4 regions of the Bradyrhizobium genosp. L genome follow, and region 1 is predicted to be linked to each of the others. Evidence: predicted binding sites of a transcription regulator. Region 1 holds the regulator's gene; each other region holds the start of a gene.
The links. The regulator LexA, encoded in region 1, represses DNA repair genes until DNA is damaged. The targets are predictions, from matches to a motif close to TGTTCNNNNTGTGTTCNG.
Positions count from the first base shown of each region.

Region 2: a site for LexA is predicted at 2,325-2,342, ahead of IC762_RS11835 (ImuA family protein). Genes of this name have one in related genera too.
Region 3: a site for LexA is predicted at 2,566-2,583, ahead of uvrA (excinuclease ABC subunit UvrA). Genes of this name have one in related genera too.
Region 4: a site for LexA is predicted at 2,112-2,129, ahead of IC762_RS08815 (PA0069 family radical SAM protein). Genes of this name have one in related genera too.

Region 1 is NZ_CP061378.1:4,168,655-4,173,504, reverse strand. It holds gene IC762_RS19710 (ComEC/Rec2 family competence protein) at 1-653, shown strand, start outside; gene IC762_RS19705 (hypothetical protein) at 650-868, opposite strand; gene IC762_RS19700 (hypothetical protein) at 1,015-1,443, opposite strand; gene lexA (transcriptional repressor LexA) at 1,683-2,384, opposite strand; gene IC762_RS19690 (molybdopterin molybdotransferase MoeA) at 2,595-3,806, opposite strand; gene IC762_RS19685 (HAD family hydrolase) at 3,819-4,445, opposite strand; gene arsC (arsenate reductase (glutaredoxin)) at 4,820-4,850, opposite strand, start outside.
Region 2 is NZ_CP061378.1:2,575,087-2,579,936, reverse strand. It holds gene IC762_RS11840 (Y-family DNA polymerase) at 1-1,454, opposite strand, end outside; gene IC762_RS11835 (ImuA family protein) at 1,345-2,124, opposite strand; gene IC762_RS11830 (UdgX family uracil-DNA binding protein) at 2,415-3,836, shown strand; gene IC762_RS11825 (inorganic phosphate transporter) at 4,349-4,850, shown strand, end outside.
Region 3 is NZ_CP061378.1:4,049,800-4,054,649, forward strand. It holds gene IC762_RS19085 (outer membrane protein) at 1-544, shown strand, start outside; partial or broken gene IC762_RS19090 (outer membrane protein) at 763-1,523, shown strand; gene IC762_RS19095 (outer membrane protein) at 1,766-2,425, shown strand; gene uvrA (excinuclease ABC subunit UvrA) at 2,673-4,850, shown strand, end outside.
Region 4 is NZ_CP061378.1:1,883,431-1,888,280, reverse strand. It holds gene IC762_RS08825 (ribonuclease HII) at 1-322, opposite strand, end outside; gene IC762_RS08820 (VOC family protein) at 410-856, opposite strand; gene IC762_RS08815 (PA0069 family radical SAM protein) at 900-2,090, opposite strand; gene IC762_RS08810 (glycosyltransferase) at 2,250-2,819, shown strand; gene IC762_RS08805 (bifunctional helix-turn-helix transcriptional regulator/GNAT family N-acetyltransferase) at 2,881-3,804, shown strand; gene moaB (molybdenum cofactor biosynthesis protein B) at 4,063-4,626, opposite strand; gene ypfJ (KPN_02809 family neutral zinc metallopeptidase) at 4,750-4,850, opposite strand, start outside.

The DNA.
Region 1 (4,850 bases):
CCGGACCGATGATCCTGGCCAGCGCGGGGCTCGTCCTGCTCGGGCTGTTGCGGACGCCGCTGCGCTGGTCGGGTGCGATGCTGCTCGTGGTGGCGACGGTCTGGGCGGTGCGGGTGCCGCAGCCGGATGTGCTGGTCTCCGCCGATGGCCGCAATGTCGCGGTGCGCGGCGGCGACGGGCGGCTGCATCTTATGCACAGCGCGAAGGATGCCTTTTTGGTCAAGGAGTGGCTCGCGGCCGATGCCGACGCGCGCTTCGCCGCGGATCCGTCGCTCGGCGAGAGCGTTTCCTGCGATTCCAGCGGCTGCGTCACTCCTGGCGCCGGCAGTTTCGTCGCGCTGGCGAACCGGCCCGATGCGCTGGCCGACGATTGCGAGCGGGCGGCGCTGATCGTCATGGCCCACCCCGCGCCGCAGGGCTGCGCGGCCTCGGTGATCGATGCCGAGCGGCTACGCCGCCACGGCGCGCTGACGCTGCGCCGCGTCAGCGGCGGCTTCGCCATCGATGCGGTCAAACCCGGTGGCATCGACCGGCCCTGGTCGCCGGCGGTTCCCGGTGAAGGTGACAGCGAGGCGCTGCTGCGCACGCCTGACAAGCCGTCCCGTCCCGTCGATGCGACACCCGCCGAGACCGATCTGCAAGGCGACGATTAAGTCTGGCCGGGCGGGGGCAGCTCGAACAGGCCGAGATGGTACTCGTCGGAATCGGGGCCGGCGTCGGGCTTCTTGACCAGGGTGAAGGCGGCTTCGGGAAACTGCTGCCAGACCTTGAGGTCGTCGGCGGTGATCGTCAGCCAGCCGAACCGGAACATGTAGCGGCCCGGTTCGGTGACGCGTCCAGCCTTTTGCCACGTGACCTTGTCGACCACCGCGCACGCCCTCCGTGCGCGATGATGCGCCAACGCGTCGTCAGACGCAATTCCTCAGGCCGCGGCCCGGAACCCGAAGTCCGGGGCCGCTTGAAATTGCTTTGGTCACCCGCCGCGGGAATGGTCGTCCTGCGGCTGCGATGCGTTCAACCCAAAAACAGCGATGCGAATGCGGAGGGCCGCCGCTCTGCGACCTTGGGCTTCTGCTCGATCTGTTGAGGCAGCGCCGGCAGTTGCAGCACCGTGACGCGCTGTCCCTCGACGAGCTGGGTCACCAGCACGCGGTTGCCGTCGGGGAATTCGACCGCGTCGTGATGGCGATCCGGCACATCGGGCTCGATCTCGTTGAACACGCCGACACGGAAGCCGATCGTCTTGGTCCAGATCCAGCGGCTGTCGTAGCGGACGTTCTCGGTGAAGGCGAGCTCGGTGCCGGGCAACATGCAGACCGCAACCGCGAGATCGCTTTCGGAGGCAAAGCCGCGGGTCGACGTGCCGCGGAAGGTCGTGGTGACAAGCGTCTCTCCGACGACGGCGGGACGCGATTGCACCGCGTGCAGGCTATAGTCACACATCGGATGGCTCCTCGGTTCGAGGTAGCGACCCAAAGCCTCCCCTTGAGGCGCAGGCCTCTACCAGAGTGGACGATAGCGAACGAGTGTTTCCCCGTTTCTTGGCGATTGTACGACTGGCTGCAGAGCGGCCCGATCACAAACGCGCTACGCACGAGAGGTATCGGGGCGCATCTGGCAAGCTCACACGTCGCGCTATCTGCCAAGCAACGGTCGGATGTGTCGCGCGTTCCTTCGCGGCCTCAGTATTTGCGATAGAGCCCGATCAGCTTGCCCTGGATGCGAACCCGGTTCGGCGGCAGGATGCGCACTTCATAGGCGGTGTTGGCCGGCTCCAGCGCGATCGATGCACCGCGGCGGCGGAAGCGCTTCAGGGTGGCTTCCTCCTCGTCGATCAAGGCCACCACGATGTCGCCGGTGTTGGCGGTGTCGTTGCGCTGGATCAGCGCCATGTCGCCGTCGAGAATACCGGCCTCGACCATCGAGTCGCCGCGCACCTCGAGCGCGTAGTGCTCGCCGGTGCCGAGCATGTCGGGCGGTACGCTGATGGTGTGGCTGCGGGTCTGCAGCGCCTCGATCGGGGTACCGGCCGCGATCCGGCCCATCACCGGGACGGCGACCGGGCGGTTGCCGTCGTCCTCGATCACGGGGGCGGAGGCGCGCTTGCCGAGCGTGCCCTCGATGACGCTCGGCGTGAAGCCGCGGCGGCCGTTGCCGCCACCGGCGGCCAATTCGGGGAGCTTGATCACCTCGATGGCGCGGGCGCGGTTCGGCAGCCGGCGGATGAAGCCGCGCTCTTCCAGCGCGGTGATGAGGCGGTGGATACCGGACTTCGAGCGCAGGTCGAGCGCATCCTTCATCTCGTCGAAGGAGGGGGGCACGCCGGCCTCTTTCAGACGTTCATTGATGAAACGCAGAAGTTCGTACTGTTTGCGCGTGAGCATCTCGAGTATTCCCCCGGTTGAGTGCGTCGTTCGATTCCGAGACCTCAGGAGCCCCGATCTTGCGAGCACGATGCGCGCCAGCGACGAGGGACTCCCATTTGGTGACACCAGTACTCGAAACAAATCATGAACGGACACTATATGTTCGATACATGTTCTGCAACCACTTAATTTCAGGTGAACGCGCTCACCCGACGCTGCCGCGCGGGGTCATTCCGGCAGTGTCAGGATATCGCATGCGCTGCCTTTGAGAGCCGCCGGCGCGAATGGCGGACGGATCAGAAGTGCCCGTGCCGCAGCGAGATTTCCCAGCAGCGAGCTGTCCTGCTGCATCACCGGCGTTGCGATCAGCGTGCCGTGGTCGCGCTCTTCCAGACGCGCGCGCAGATAGTCCTCGCGCTGGTCGTTGGCGGCGAGATCGCGGCCGAGCAAGGCGCGCGCGCGAGTGTGATGAATCACCTTGCGGCCGCTCAAAGCCCGAATCAAAGGCACCAGAAACAGGTAGGCGCAGACATAGGACGACACCGGATTGCCGGGCAGGCCGATCACCCGCATGGTGCCGAGCCGGCCATGCATCATCGGCTTGCCGGGCCGCATTGCGATCCGCCAGAACGCCATGGCGACGCCCTCGGCCTCCAGCGACTGCTTGACCAGATCATGGTCGCCGACCGATGCTCCGCCGGTCGTGACCAGGATATCGGCGTCGACCTCGCGTGCACGGCGGATGCCGGCGGTGGTCGCCGCCACGGTATCGGCCGCGATCCCGAGATCGATGGTTTCGGCGCCCTCGCGGCGCGCCAGCGCCCGCAGCGCATAGCCGTTGGAATAGACGATCTGGCCGGGACCAGGCTCCGAGCCCGGCATCACCAGCTCGTCGCCGGTTGCGAGCAACGCGACCTTGGGGCGGCGGTGCACCGCGAGTTCCGGATAATTCATGGCGGCGGCCAGCGACAGCGCGCGGTCGGAGAGCCGCTGGCCTGCCGCGAGCAGCACGTCGCCGGCGTTGAAGTCGACGCCGGCGGGGCGGATGTGCCGTCCCCTGGTCGCGGCCTCGGTGATGGTGATGTGGTCGCCGTCGATGGCCGTGTCTTCCTGGATGATGACCGCATCGGCGCCGTCGGGGATCACGCCGCCGGTGAAGATCCGCACCGCTTCGCCCGCACTGAGGCTGCGCGCGAACGGCCGGCCGGCCGCGACTTCGCCGATCACCTTCAGGCGAGCGGACAGATCGGCCGCATCGGCCGCGCGCACCGCATAGCCGTCCATCGCCGACATCGGCTGCGGCGGCTGGGTACGCCGGGCCGCTGTGTCGCGTGCCAGGGTGCGGTCATGGGCGGCATCGAGCGCGACCATCTCTTCCGCCAGCGGATCGGCGCCGGCGAGAATGGCTGATAGGGCATCGGCAACCGGCATCAGGGCCACGGGCAGGCCTCCTCACATTCCCAATTCGGCAAGCGCCCTCGCCACGTCATCCGTCGATGTCACGTGGACGGCATGAAGGCCGCGCGCCCGCGCCCCCTCGATGTTGGCGGCCGTATCGTCGAAGAACAGGATCCGCGACGCCGGCACGCCGATCTCCTTTACCACATGATCATAGGCCGCGGCGTCGGGCTTCCGGAACCCGATGCTCGAGGACAGGAACACGGTGTGGAAGTGACTGAGCAGGTCGGCATAGGCGACCGAGAAATGCGCGACATGGGCCGGGTTGGTGTTGGAGAAGGCGTACAGCGGCATCCGCTTCGCGGCGCTCGCGAGCAGCGGCGCGATCCCCGGCATCGCGCCGGTGAAGATCGCATTCCAGCCTTCGAGGAACTGGGCGTCGGTCAGCGTGATGCCGAGCGACGCGCGCAGGTTCTCGAAGAACGCCGCATCGTCGATGCGCCCGATCTCGTGATGCTTGAAGCTGTCGTTGACGACGAAGCGCTGCGCGAGCTCGGCAGGCGCGCAGCCGGCATGGCCAGCCCAGCTCGCCATCACTTTGTCGAAGCTGATGTCGATCACGACGCGGCCGATGTCGAACAGCAGCACGTCGACGGAATTCGGGGAGAGGGAGGATGTCATTGCACGGACGGTTTACGAAAATTGCGGGCAGGGGGCAATGGCTGCGAATTTTGTGATGGCGGCTCGTCATTCTCGCGTCGTCCTGGCGAAAGCCAGGACCCATAACCACTGAATTGCATTGTGGTTGTGGTCGTGGCCTCGCGCATCGCGCAACAACGTGCAATTGGGGTAATGGGTCCTGGCTTTCGCCAGGACGACGATGGGATGGTTCTCAATTCACTATCCACCACCGCGGTGTCGTCACCTGCGCGTACGGGTGATCCAATATTCCAGAGACAGAAGCGCTTGAGCCGAGAGGCCGCGGGGTACTGGGTCGCCCCGCCTGAGTTGGACGATGCGTCAAGACAAAATTACGAAAAACGAAGCAACGTGCCTCAGCGCGCTTCGACGATTTCGCCGTCCTCC
Region 2 (4,850 bases), 1.6 Mb from region 1:
CTGGCGGCCACGAGGTGATGCTGCGCCGGCAGCGCGAGTGCCGATCGTTCGGGGATGTGGCTCTCGAGCGGCAGATGCACGACGACGCGTTTTCCGCCGATGCGGGCGGCGATGCGGTCGATCAGCGCCGAGAGCTCGTCATTGTCGTGCACGTGAGCGTCGAGGTCGCGCTGCTGCTGCACCACGATCTCGGTACGCCCGGCGGCGAGACGGATGAGGTCGAAGCCGAAGCCGGGATCGAGCGGATCGTTGAGCGCATCGAGCCGCTCGCGGAACAGGCGGTCGATCATCTCGGCCCGCGTCACCGGACGCCCGGTTTCGACCATGATGGTGCGCACCGCGCCGTCGGTGCGGAAGAAGCTTGCTTCCAGTTGGCGCGCGCCCTTGCCCTGCCTGTCCATCGCTGTCACCAGCATCCTGGCGAGGCTTTGCAAGGTCAGTGCGATCACGGTGTCGGTGGCGATCGGCTCGGGGAAACGTTTTTCGACGATGTAGTCGGGCAGCGGCTTGCGCGGGCTGATCGGGGCATCGTCCCGCCCGAGCGCATGGTCGAGCAAGGTGGTGAAGGCGGCGCCGAAGCGGGCAGAAATCTCGTGCGGCGCGCGCGCGGCGACATCGCCGATGGTCTTCAAGCCGGCGCGGCGCAGGCCTGTTGTAATCGCGGCCTCAGCGCCGAGCGCGGAAATCGGCAACGGGCCTGTGGCGTCCGCCTCCGCGCCATCGGCGACGATGATCCCCGAGCTGTGCCGCGTCAGCGTGCGCGCCGCGATCGAGGTGCCGGCGATCGCGGCGCTGATCGCAAAGCCGCGATGACGCAGCGCATTGGTTGCGATCTGCAACAGCGCGCGCTCGCCGCCGAACAGATGCGCGCAGCCGGTGATGTCGAGGAACAGGCCGTCAGGTCCGTCGAGCGCCACCAGCGGCGTGAAGCGGTCGCACCAGTCGGCGATGTCGTTGAGCGTTTTCGCGTCCGCCGCGGGATCGGCGTCATAGACGGTGAGCTCCGGACAGATCGCCCGCGCATTGGCGAGCGGCAGCCCGATCGAGAGCCCGGCACGGATCGCGGCCTCGTCGACGGCATGGAGGAGGATGGCGTTGTGGTCCTTGGCGACGACGACGCTGGGGATGTCGTTGCTTGTAAGGGATGCACTAGCAGATGGGTTCCCTCCCCCCTTGCGGGGTCCGAGGCGAGCGGAGCTCGCTCTCGAGGTTAGGGAGAGGGGTGAGCCCCACGAATGGTGCTCGTGGCTACCCCTCTCTCCAACTCTCCCCCGCAAGGGGGGAGAGAGCCCGGCCAGGGTGCTCACCTCACGTCGAGATTCATCCAACTCTCCTGCAACAAGCTCAGCTCGCGAGGCGATGCTCTGCGCGAGTTTCCGCTTGATGCGGTCGATGGGGAGGCGTGGCAGCCAGAGGCTGAGGATGCGCCGACGGTTCACTGAATTGGCACTCATCACATTTCCATTCCATGATCCATCGCCCGACCGGGCCATGACGGTTGCGCACGAGTTCGGCGTCGAAGCGCGGCGCGCCCCAAACATTTGCGGCAGTGCCCGGCGGCGAATGCGCGGCGCGCACGATCCAGCGGGTCTCCGCAGTCGAGGGGACCGGGGTTGCCGCGATCCGCAGCACGAGCGCGGTGACGCCGGAGGCTTGCGCTGCGAGCGTCAGCTTGCGGCTGGCGACGAGATCGAGCTGGCGCGCATTGCCCCAGACCTCGAACACGACCGCGCCCAGCGCGTCGCAGGCCAGCGCATCGGCGGTGGTGCGCAAGGCGGCATCGACATCGGCGGCGCGCACCGTGACCAGCAGGCGCGGATCGAGGCCGAGCTCGCACAACCCGCTCATCGACAGCGCGCCGTTTTCGCGGTCGGAAAAATCCTGCCGCACCCAGATCAGCGGCTTGCGCGGTGCCAGCCGTCCGGCAAGACCCGCGACAAAGCCGGTCGCCGCGCCGCTTTGGTGACCGGCCGCGAACACCTCATGCAGCGTGGCCGGCGCGAGCCCGCCGCGCAGCATCGCATCCGCGCCAGCATGGCCGAGCGCCATGCGGTTCGGCAAATTCGCCTCCGTCGGCGCCTCGAGCCGCGCGATGCTGCCGCGCAGAGACGCAAGCGTACCCATGCGTGCGGCGGCGCATGATCCGCAAAAGTGTGAGCGGTTTGGCGACAAGATCATGCGCCTTTCTTAAAAAGGAGGAGCGCGATCGGACGCAAAACCGGCGACCACTTTTGCTGATCGCGCTCCGGCATATGCGCCGCTCCTTCCCAACCAAAAATTTGAGGTCGTCACTGGTCGAACAGAGAACCAGGGACTGGCTCATTTGTTCATGATATGTTCTAATATAAAGCTAACAGGGCCCGTGGAGTCAACCGGATTGGTGGGTCCTTCGATTCATGAGCGGAATCAATCCCATGCACATCATGCTCGACAACGACACCGATTTCGAAGGCTGGCGCAAGGCCGCGCGGCGACTGGCGCTGAACGACATGACGCCATCTGACGTCACCTGGGCCGTGCGCGGTGACGACGAATTATTTGCAGCATCCGGCATCGACGATCTGCCCGATGCACCGCATGCGACGTTCAACGTCCCCGCCAGCTTCGTCGAGCTGGCAAGGGCCGCGATCCTGCATCGCAAGGACGAACGCTTCGCCTTGCTCTATCGCCTGGTGTGGCGACTGCGCAGCCATCACGACCTGCTCCATGCCACGACCGATCCTGACGTCGCCGAGGTCCACGCGATGGCGCGCGCGGTCTATCGCGACATCGATCGGATGCACGCGCAGCTGCGCTTCCGCGAGGTCGGCCGCGAGCACAAGGCGCATTACATTGCCTGGTTCGAGCCCGAGCATCACATCGTCGACGCTGCCGCGCCGTTCTTCGCCAGCCGCTACGCCGACATGCCGTGGTCGATCCTGACCCCCGACATCTCGGCGCATTGGGACGGGCACGCGATCTCGATCGCCTCGGGCGTCGCCAAATCCGACGTGCCGACCGAGGAACGGCTCGAGGAGGCCTGGCGGCGGCATTACAGCGGCATCTTCAATCCCGCGCGGCTGAAAGCGATGGAGCCGCCGCAGGCCTATTGGAGGAACCTGCCCGCGGATTCGATCATTAGGCCATTGCTCGAAGACGCGATGCGGATGACGGGTGGCGACTGCGCGCCCGGCACCGCCGAGCCCCACGCGCCGCAACAACAACAGGACACGCCGATGGCCCGCAAGGATCTCAGCGACGGCATCGCCGCCTTGCGCGAGGAGGCCGCCGCCTGCCGCGCCTGCCCGCTATGGAAGGACGCGACCCAAACCGTGTTCGGCGAAGGGCCGCGCGATGCATCGGTCATGCTGGTCGGCGAGCAGCCGGGCGACAAGGAAGATCTGGCCGGGCATCCCTTCGTCGGCCCGGCCGGGCAGATGCTCGACCGTGCGCTGGAGGAAGCCGGCATCGATCGGGCCAAGGTCTACGTCACCAATGCGGTGAAGCATTTCAAGTTTGTGCCGCGCGGAAAAATCCGGCTGCACCAGAAGCCGAGCACGCCGGAAATCCGTGCCTGCCGGCAATGGTATGAGCGGGAACTCGCGGCCATCAAGCCGGACCTCGTGGTGGCGCTCGGCGCAACCGCAGCGCAAAGCGTGCTCGGCAAGATCACGCCTGTCAACAAGAGCCGCGGCCGCCTGCTCGACCATGACGGAACCAAGGTCTTGGTCACCGTGCATCCCTCCTATCTGCTGCGGCTTCCGGATGAGGAGGCCAAGGCGCTGGAATATCAGCGCTTTGTCGAAGACCTGAAAATTGCGGGCAGCTTGCTGCGGGGGGCGGCCCGCGCCGCCTGATCGTTCCTGCAACGTGCAGGAACTCGGCGGGAACCACACTTTGGTGTGAGATTGTTGAAAAGCCTCACAAATGCCTACAACCTTTAATTGATCCATGATACGGTCGCATACGATTGGGCGTCATGTTCACGCCATGACGTTCCCTGAGGTCGGCGCGCTGCGTGGTTCGACTAGCCCCAATCACGCAGCGCGCGACCTCGACTTATCCGGCCTCGGCTTATCCGACTTCGACTTACCTGGCCGGCCGGTCTCCGTTAATAATTTCCCGCCCGACGAAATGTGAGCGACAGGCGCCGTCCTGACCGCCGCCCTCGGCCGGCGAAATCCACCAGCGCCCATTGGCAAGCGTTGCCACGAGATCGCGAAGGGGCGTGGCCCATCAATGCATTGCACAAAGATTTCGCGGAATTTCCACCGCCGGGGCGGTTCTGTGCATTTCGCAGGCCGGATTTCAATTGCCTGTCATATGGATGGATCAAAGTCGCAGCCATTGGGGACAGGAGAATTAACCAATGAGCGATATGGCGTTACCCGGCTCGATCGAGCCGGCCCTCAAAAAGGGCCCGGATCTCGACAAGGGCTTTCACCCTCTGACCGGTGTCATTTACCTGGGCGTCGTCGCGGCAGCTCTGCTGTTCGTCGCCTACAGCATCTATTCGGATGTCGACGCCACGGGTACGCGGGTCAGCTCGTTCCTGCCCTACATGCTGTTGTTCGTCGCGCTGTTGATCGCGCTCGGCTTCGAGTTCGTCAACGGCTTCCACGACACCGCCAACGCGGTCGCCACCGTGATCTATACCCGCTCGATGCCGGCGCACATCGCCGTGGTGTGGTCGGGCATGTTCAACCTGTTCGGCGTGCTGCTCTCGAGCGGTGCGGTCGCGTTCGGCATCGTGTCGCTGCTGCCGGTCGAGCTGATCCTGCAGGTCGGCTCCAGCGCCGGTTTCGCGATGGTGTTCGCACTGCTGATCGCGGCCATCATCTGGAACCTCGGCACCTGGATGCTCGGCCTGC
Region 3 (4,850 bases), 120 kb from region 1:
CATTGGATCGGATGGTTGCCATGACGCGACCGGCGGCGTGGCCGGTGGCCAGATCGGCTACCGCTGGCAGTCCGGCACCTGGGTGTTCGGCCTCGAAGCGCAGGGCGACTGGGCTGACCTGAAGGGCAGCAACAACTCGGCGATCTTCCCGGGCTTCTTCAACAACCAGACCAAGATCGACGCTTTCGGCCTGTTCACCGGCCAGGTCGGCTGGGCGATCAACAACACGCTGCTGTACGTCAAGGGCGGCGCGGCCGTGACCGACAACCGCTACAACACCTTCTTCACGCCGACCGGCGCGCTCTCCGGCAGCGCCAGCGATACGCGCTGGGGCGGCACCGTGGGTGCCGGCGTCGAGTTCGGCTTCGCCCCGAACTGGACCGCGGGTGTCGAGTACGACCATCTGTTCATGCAGGACCAGACCTACAATCTGGTCACACCGGCCGGCGCGCTGTTCAGCACGGTTCGCGAGCGCCAGGACGTCGATCTCGTCACGGTTCGCGTGAACTACAAATGGGGTGGCCCGGTCGTCGCGAAGTACTGATCGCGCGATCGGATGTCAGACGGACGAAGAGGCCGGCCTTGCGCCGGCCTTTTTGTTTGCCGGTCCATCCACCGCGAATCGCAGTGGTTAAATCTTAAGAAATCGTAAAATATATAGCAAAATCAAAATGTTATGTCCGTTGCGGGCATGACACGGCGGTCTGCAACCTGGAATGGTAGCCTGCCTGCAGCGATCGAATCAAAGCGGGATGGATCTCCATGAAACAGCTTTGTGTTGCAGCAGCCGCCCTCGCCGCGCTGAGCGCTGCGCCGGCATCGGCGGCCGACCCCGCCGCGCGTCCCGTCAAGGCACCGCCGCCTGTGGTGACGCCAGCTGTGACCTGGGACGGGTTCTATCTCGGTGCCCCAGGGCGGCGGCGGCTGGGGCACCAGCAGGGAAACCTATCTCGGCGCACCGAACGACGCGGCGTTCATCGGCAGCCACAGCTACACCACCAGCGGCGGCTTCGTCGGCGGCGTGATCGGCTACAACTGGCAGACCGGTCCCGCCGTATTCGGCCTCGAGGGCGACTACCACTGGTCCGGCATCAATGGCCGCTCCGACATCATCAATGTCGGACCGCCCAACCTGCTCGACACCTACTACACCGCGCTGCGCAGCTTCGGCGACATCAAGGGCCGGCTCGGCTACGCCGACGGTCCGGCGCTGTGGTTCGTCAGCGGCGGGCGCTGCCGTCGGCGACATCCAGCATCGCTACAGCGCGGGCCTGGTCCCACCTTCGGTCAGTGCTAGCGACATCAGATGGGGTTGGACCGCGGGCGCCGGCCTCGAATACATGTTCACCCCGAACTGGTCGGCCAAGGCGGAATACAGCTACATCGACCTCGGCAAGGGCGCGCCGATCCAGTACACGGCCGGCGTGACCGACCGCTCGGAGTGGAAGGACACGTTCCACACCGTCAAGCTCGGCCTCAACTATCACTTCAACTCGGGCGGCGCGGTCGTCGCGAAATACTGATTGCACGGGCTGATTGCAGCCCGCGACAGGCCGGCCTTGGCGCCGGCCTTTTCGTTGCGCGAAAGGCGCGCCAAACGGCAGTCGAGTACCGGAGATTGCAGCTTTTCCGTGCGTTGTGGTTTTGCGGATACACAACTTGCGGATTCAACCATGTAGACACAGAGCAACGCTTGGCAACACGGCCGGCGCCCCTTCAAAGGCTTGAAGGGACCACAAGAAGATTGGGACTGGGAATTTTGAAAATGAGGACTCTTCTGCTGGCATCTGCCGGCTTGCTTGTTCTGAGCGCATTTGCACCGGCATCGGCCGCCGACCTGGCGGCCCGCCCCTACACCAAGGCGCCGCCCCCGGTGGCCGCCGTCTACAACTGGACCGGCTTCTACATCGGCGGCTTCGGTGGCTACGCCTCCGAGGACTCCGGCACCCCGAAGATGGAAGGCGGCTTCGCCGGCGGCACCGTCGGCTACAACTGGCAGGCCGGCAACATCGTGTACGGTCTTGAAGCTGACGGCGGCTGGGCCGACGTCGACGCCTCGGTCACCGGCTTTGGCGTGACCGTGAAGAGCAAGACCGACGCGCTCGGTACCGTGCGCGGCCGCGTCGGCTTTGCGGTCGACCAGGTGCTGTTCTACGGCACCGGCGGCTACGCCTGGATCGACAACAAGATCAGCGTCTCCGCCCTCGGCGTGACCGCCTCGCAGAGCAACTTCCACTCCGGCTGGACCGTCGGCGCGGGCATCGAGGCCTTCATCGCTCCACAGTGGTCGATCAAGGGCGAGTACCTGTACCGCAGCCTGAGCAGCGAGAACTATTTCGGCGTGCCCTCCGGCGACCTCAACCTGCACACCGTCCAGTTCGGCGTGAACTATCACTTCGGTGGCCCCGTCGTCGCGCGCTACTGATCGACGACGCAACCCATCAACTCGGAAAGGCCGGCCTCGCGCCGGCCTTTTTGCGTTGCTGGAACCCCTGCTGCTGACACCCGCTGCCAACAGGCAAACTATCCGTTGATGGTGCCAACTCAGCACTGGAAATTCCCCGCCGTTCTTCCTACGTTCCAAGGCTCACACAGCATCGGCGCAAGGTCCCGGCAGCACCGGCGATGCGCGCCCAAAAAGGCGCACACGTCACGCGCCCGGAATTGCCGCCATGGATGAAGTGCTCAAGGCGAAGCGCCAGCAGAACGCAGCAAGCTCGCGTGCCATCACGATCCGCGGCGCGCGAGAACACAATCTGAAGAACATCGACGTCGAGATTCCCCGCGACAAGCTCGTGGTGTTCACCGGCCTGTCCGGCTCGGGCAAGTCCTCGCTCGCCTTCGACACCATCTACGCGGAAGGCCAGCGCCGCTACGTCGAGTCGCTCTCGGCCTATGCGCGCCAGTTCCTGGAGATGATGCAGAAGCCCGATGTCGACCAGATCGACGGCCTGTCGCCGGCGATCTCGATCGAGCAGAAGACCACGTCGAAGAACCCGCGCTCAACCGTCGGCACCGTCACCGAGATCTACGACTACATGCGCCTGCTCTGGGCCCGCGTCGGCGTGCCCTATTCGCCGGCCACCGGCCTGCCGATCGAGAGCCAGATCGTCTCGCAGATGGTCGACCGCGTGCTGGCGCTGCCCGAAGGCACCCGCCTTTATCTGCTGGCGCCGGTCGTGCGCGGCCGCAAGGGCGAATACAAGAAGGAACTCGCCGAATATCTCAAGAAGGGCTTTCAGCGCGTCAAGATCGACGGCACCTTCCACGAGCTCGCGGAGGCGCCGACGCTCGACAAGAAATTCCCGCACGACATCGACGTCGTGGTCGACCGCATCGTGGTCCGCCCCGATTTGTCGCAGCGCCTGGCCGAGAGCTTCGAGACCGCGCTGAAGCTCGCCGAAGGCCTCGCCGTAATCGAATATGCCGACGCGCCGGCGGCGGCCGCGCAGGACGAGAAGAAAGACGACAAGAAGAAGACCGCCAAGATCCACGACAAGAGCGGCCCCGAGCGCATCCTGTTCTCGGAGAAATTCGCCTGCCCGGTCTCCGGCTTCACCATTCCCGAGGTCGAGCCCAGACTCTTTTCCTTCAACAACCCCTATGGCGCCTGCCCGGCCTGCGGTGGCCTCGGCGTCGAGCAGCATATCGACGAGGACCTCGTCATCCCCGACAAGGAGCTGAGCCTGGGCAAGGGCGCGATCGCGCCCTGGGCGAAATCGTCCTCGCCCTATTACACCCAGACCCTGACCGCGCTCGGCAAGCACTACAAGTTCACCCTCACCACCAAGTGGAAGGACCTGCCGAAGAAGGTGCAGCAGGCGCTGCTGCACGGCTCCGGCGACGACGAGATCAAGTTCTCCTACGAGGACGGCGTCCGCTCCTACGACACCAAGAAGCCGTTCGAAGGTGTCATCACCAACCTCGAGCGCCGCTACCGCGAGACCGAAAGCGAGTGGGCGCGCGAGGAGCTCGGCAAGTATTTCTCGGACGTGCCCTGCGCCGGCTGCAATGGCTACCGGCTGAAGCCCGAGGCGCTCTGCGTCAAGATCGGCGGCAAGCATATCGGCGAGATCTCCGAGCTCTCGGTGAAACGCGCCGGCGAATGGTTCGAGACCGTGCCGGATGCGTTGAACACGCAGCAGAACGAGATCGCCGCGCGCATCCTCAAGGAGATCCGCGAGCGGCTGACCTTCCTGCTCGACGTCGGCCTGAACTACCTGACGCTGTCGCGCTCCTCCGGCACGCTGTCCGGCGGCGAGAGCCAGCGCATCCGCCTGGCGTCGCAGATCGGCTCGGGACTCACAGGCGTGCTCTACGTGCTGGACGAGCCCTCGATCGGCCTGCACCAGCGCGACAACGCCCGCCTGCTCGACACCCTGAAGCGGCTGCGCGACCTCGGCAATACCGTGGTCGTGGTCGAGCATGACGAGGACGCGATCCGCCTCGCCGATTACGTACTCGACATCGGCCCCGGCGCCGGCATGCATGGCGGCCACATCGTCGCCGAAGGCACGCCCGACCAGATCATGCGCAATCCGAAATCGCTGACCGGCAAGTATCTCACCGGCGAGCTCTCGGTGCCGGTGCCCGACCGGCGGCCGCCGAACCATCGCCGCACCATCAAGGTCATCAACGCCCGCGGCAACAATCTGAAGAACGTCTCGGCGGAAATTCCGCTCGGCCTGTTCACCTGCGTGACCGGCGTCTCCGGCGGCGGCAAGTCGACCTTGCTGATCGACACGCTGTACCGCGCGATCGCCCGCAAGCTCAACAATGCCAGCGAGGGCGCCGCGCCGCACGACCGCATCGAGGGGCTCGAGCATATCGACAAGATCATCGACATCGAC
Region 4 (4,850 bases), 2.3 Mb from region 1:
GCGAGGCGACCGCGACCGAGAACGCTGCGGTGGCGCAGATCTCCTCGAACAATTCCTCGCGGCGTTCGGCGGTCAGCCGCTTGGAATCGTCGATGCCTTTTGGGATCCGGGCAGGATCGAGCACCACGGCGGCCGCGACCACCGGCCCGGCCAGCGGCCCACGCCCGGCCTCGTCGCAGCCGGCGATCGGCCAGACCCCGCGCTTGATCAGCACGCGCTCGCGCCGAAAGCTCGGCCGCACCACGATGCGCTTCGCAGGCTTGGCCAGCTCAGTCGGCGTTTTCTCGCTCTTGGAGGCGTTCTTGGACTTGTCCCGAATCATGCGGGGATGGTGATCAAGCGCCGGTCCTTGCGCAACCGGGAACCTGCCACCCTTCCCCGCTATCCAATCCGGCGCGGCCGGACCTTGCTAATCCGGAATCGACACCCGCCGGTCATCGCGGACCTCAAAGCCCGGCGCGCGGACCACTTCCCAGGCGTGGCCGTCGGGATCGGCGAAATAGCCGCAATAGCCGCCATAGCTGGTCGGCTGCGCCGGGTTCAGCAGCTTCGCTCCCTTCGAGAGTGCGAAGGCCATGACGGTATCGACCTCGGCATCGTCGCGACAGTTCCAGGCGATCGACACGCCGCGGAACGTGGTCGGCCGCGGCTGATCGGGCATTGCGGCATCCGCCGCGAGCAGATGCCACGGGAACAGGCCGAGCACGGTGGCACCGGTCTCGAAGAAGGCGACCTCCTCGCCGGTCGCGCGCATCTTCCTGGTGAAGCCGAGCGCTTCGTAGAACGCGATGCTGGCACGCATGTCGCTGACGCCGAGGGTGAGCACGGTGAAGCGTGGGGTCGGGGTGTTACTCATGGCGTACTCCCTACTTGTTCTTCGTAGCCCGGATGGATCTCGGCTAGAACAAACTCAACTGCTGCCCATTGCGCTTCGGCTTGGCGAAATGGTCGGTGGTGAGCTTGGTGCGGCGCTTGTTCAGGCCGAGCTTCTCGCAGGCGATCTCGAAGCGGCGGCCGATCATCCAGGCCATCGGGCCGGTGCCCTTCATCCGCGTGCCCCATTGCGAGTCGTAGTCGCGGCCGCCGCGCATGTCGCGGATCAGCGTAAAGACGTGGCGGTAGCGGTCGGGATAATTCGACATCAGCCATTCGCGAAAGAGGTGGCGGACCTCGAGCGGCAGCCGCAGCAGCACATAGCTCGCCTCCTTTGCGCCGGCATGGGCCGCCGCATCGAGGATGCGCTCGATCTCGGAATCGTTCAGCGCCGGGATCACGGGCGCGACCATCACGGTGGTCGGGATGCCGGCGTCCGCGAGCCGCTTGATCGCCTCGAGCCGCTTCGGCGGCGTCGACGCGCGCGGCTCCATGGTGCGGGCGAGCTTCGGATCGAGCGTCGTCACCGAGAGCGCGACCTTGGCCAAATTGCGCTTGGCCATCCGCGCCAGAATATCGATGTCGCGCACCACCAGCGCCGATTTGGTGACGATGCCGACCGGATGGCCGGCGCGCTCCAGCACCTCGAGAATGCCGCGCATGATCTTCCGTTCGCGCTCGATCGGCTGATAGGGATCGGTGTTGGTACCGATCGCGATCATCCGCGCCTCGTAGCCGGGCGCGGCGAGCTCCTTCTCCAGCAACTCGGGCGCGTCGGGCTTCGCGAACAGCTTGGACTCGAAGTCAAGCCCCGGCGACAGGCCGAGATAGGCATGGGTCGGTCGCGCGAAGCAGTAGACGCAGCCGTGCTCGCAGCCGCGATAGGGATTGATCGAGCGGTCGAAGCCGATATCGGGCGACTCGTTGCGGGTGATCACCTTGCGCGAGGTGTCGAGCGCCACCGTGGTCTGGAACGGCGGCAGGTCTTCCAGGCTCTGCCAGCCGTCGTCGAAGGCAACGCGCGCCTCGGCCTCGTAGCGACCCGAGGCGTTGGACTCCGCGCCGCGGCCGCGCCGCCGCTCGCGCTCGATCGCGACCGCAAGCTCGGGAAAAGGGGCAGGAACAGGGGCGGGAACAGGGGAAGGGGCACCCGCCGGGTTATCGGAGGGCGCCGTTGCCGGCGGGTGCCTGAGGGCATGAGAGGATGCTCTGCTCATGCCGTGAAGCTAACACAGCTTGAGAACAAATCAAGAACGAGCGCGGAGAAAATCCACAGATGCGATGCTGCAAAAAACTGCAGGCGAGAAGGCTGCTTTGAATATGACATGGTGATAACACAGCGCGGTTTTTCCACCGTTTGAGCCAACGAAGCCTCAATGCTGAGCGTGATCATTCCAACCGACGGGGTCGAACGCAGCGCGGTCGCGACGCTGGCGGCGCTGGTGCCGGGCGCGGCGGCGGGCGTGATCCGCGAGGTGCTGCTGGTCGACCGCACCAATACCGACGTGATCGAGCGGGTCGCCGACGTCGCCGGTTGCCGCTTCGTGCGGTTCGAGGGCAGCCGTGCCGCAGCGCTGGCGGCGGGCGCAAAGCAGGCCCGTTCGCCCTGGCTGATGTTCCTGCATCCGGGCGCGGTGCTCGATCCGGGCTGGATCGAGGAGACCACCCAATTCATCCAGATGGTCGCAGCCAGCGGCAAGGACCGCGCCGGCATCTTCCGCTACGCCCGCTCGCCCTACAACGATCCCGGCCTGCGCGACGGCCTCAAATTCGTCGCCCGGATGATCGCGGGGCCCTCGGCCGAGCAGGGCCTCCTGATCGCGCGCGAGCATTACGACCGGCTCGGCGGCTACCGGCCGGATGCGCCCCGCTCAGAGGCCCGGCTGTTGCGCCGGCTCGGCCGCTCCTCCCGCACCATGCTGCGCAGCCGGATCATGGTCGCGTAGCTGTCAAGATACTTGCCAAAGTCAAATAATTATTTGACAATGGCAAATATCGAGGTGTGCCATGACTGACAGCAACGACCAGGTCGCCGCCGTGCGCGGCTTCAACCGCTTCTATACCCGCAAGCTCGGCGTGCTCGACCAGCATCTGTTGCAGAGCCCGTTCTCGCTGAGCGAGGCGCGGGTGCTGTACGAGCTCGCCCATCGCGAGGACGCGGCGGCACGGGATCTCGGCATCGAGCTCGGCCTCGATGCCGGCTATCTCAGCCGCATCGTTCAGAAGCTCGACGACGACGGGCTGATCGCCCGCAAGCCGCTGCCGAGCGACCGCCGGCAGATCCGGCTCAACCTCACCGCCAAGGGACGGCAGGCGTTTGCCAAGCTCGATCGCGCCTCGCACGACGAGGTCGCGGCGATGCTGGACAACCTCGACGGCGAAAGCCGTGCTGCCGTGGTCCAGGCCATGGGCACGATCGAGCGGGTGCTGGCGCCACCGACGGAAAAGCCGGCCGGCTTCCTGCTGCGCAGCCACAGGGTCGGCGACATCGGCTGGGTGATCTCGCGGCAGGGCCGCGCCTATGCGGAGGAGTATGGCTGGAACATCAGCTATGAGGCGCTGGTCGCCGAGATCTGCGCGCAATTCATCCGCTCGTTCGATCCGGCGCGCGAGCATTGCTGGATCGCCGAGGTCGACGGCGAGCCGGCCGGCTCGATCTTCCTCGTCGACGGCGGCGACGGCGTTGCAAAACTGCGCCTGCTGCTGGTGGAGGAGAAGGCGCGCGGGCTCGGCGTCGGCAAGGCGCTGGTCGAGCAATGCATTCGCGGCGCACGCGAGCGGGGCTACAAGACGATGACGCTGTGGACCCAGAGCATCCTGCTCGCCGCGCGCGGCATCTACGCCCGCACCGGCTTCCGCCGTGTCAAGGAAGAGCGGCACCACAGCTTCGGCGTCGATCTGGTCGGCGAGACCTGGGAGATGGAGCTATGAAGCCGCAGCGCCGCGACGACGCGCGGCGCGTGACGGCGGAGCTCATCACATTCTACACGCGGAAGGCTCACGCGCTGCGTGAAGAAGCGTATCGCCATGCCGTTCGAGCGTTGTGGCGCGCAGTGATCGGAATCGTCAGTGGGGGCTCGTCATTCCGGGGCGCGCGAAGCGCGAGCCCGGAATCCATTTCGCCTCCAGTGGTGCGGCCCGATGGATTCCGGGCTCGCGCCAAGGGGCGCGCCCCGGAATGACGGTGGGTTACGCGCTCGCCCCCTTCGCCTTCGGGCGGCGCAGATGCTCGTCGAGCCGCGGCATGATCTCGACGAAATTGCAGGGCTGCGTGCGGTAGTCGAGCTGCGCGGCCAGAATGCCGTCCCAGCCGTCGCGGCAGGCGCCGGGCGAGCCGGGCAGGCAGAAGATGAAGGTCGCGCCGACGACGCCCGCGGCGGCGCGGCTCTGGATCGTCGATGCCCCGATCTTGGCGTGGCTCAGCATGTGGAAGGCGATCGAGAAACCGTCCATCCGCTTCTCGAACAACGGCTCGACCGCCTCCGGCGTCACGTCGCGGCCGGTGAAGCCGGTGCCGCCGGTGGTGATGACGGCATCGATACCCGGATCGGCGATCCAGCGCCGGATCACATCACGAATCGCCTCGACATCGTCGGTGACGATCTCGCGCGCGGCAAGCTTGTGACCGGCGGCGGTGAGGCGGTCGGCGAGCGTGGTGCCCGACTTGTCATCCGCCAGCGTGCGGCTGTCGGAGATCGTCAGCACCGCGATGCTGAGCGGGATGAAGGTTTTGGATTCGTCGATCGAGGACATGACTGCTTCTTCTCGTCATGCCCGGGCTTGTCCCGGGCATCCACGTCTTCACACTCTATCAGAGATAAAGACGTGGATGGCCGGGACAAGCCCGGCCATGACAGCCAAAACCACCCGTGGATCTCAACCGTTATTCCCGAACGTATTGCACGCCTGCACGGTGCCCTGCTGGTAGCCGGTCATGAACCATTGCTTGCGCTGCGCGGCGGAGCCGTGGGTGAAGG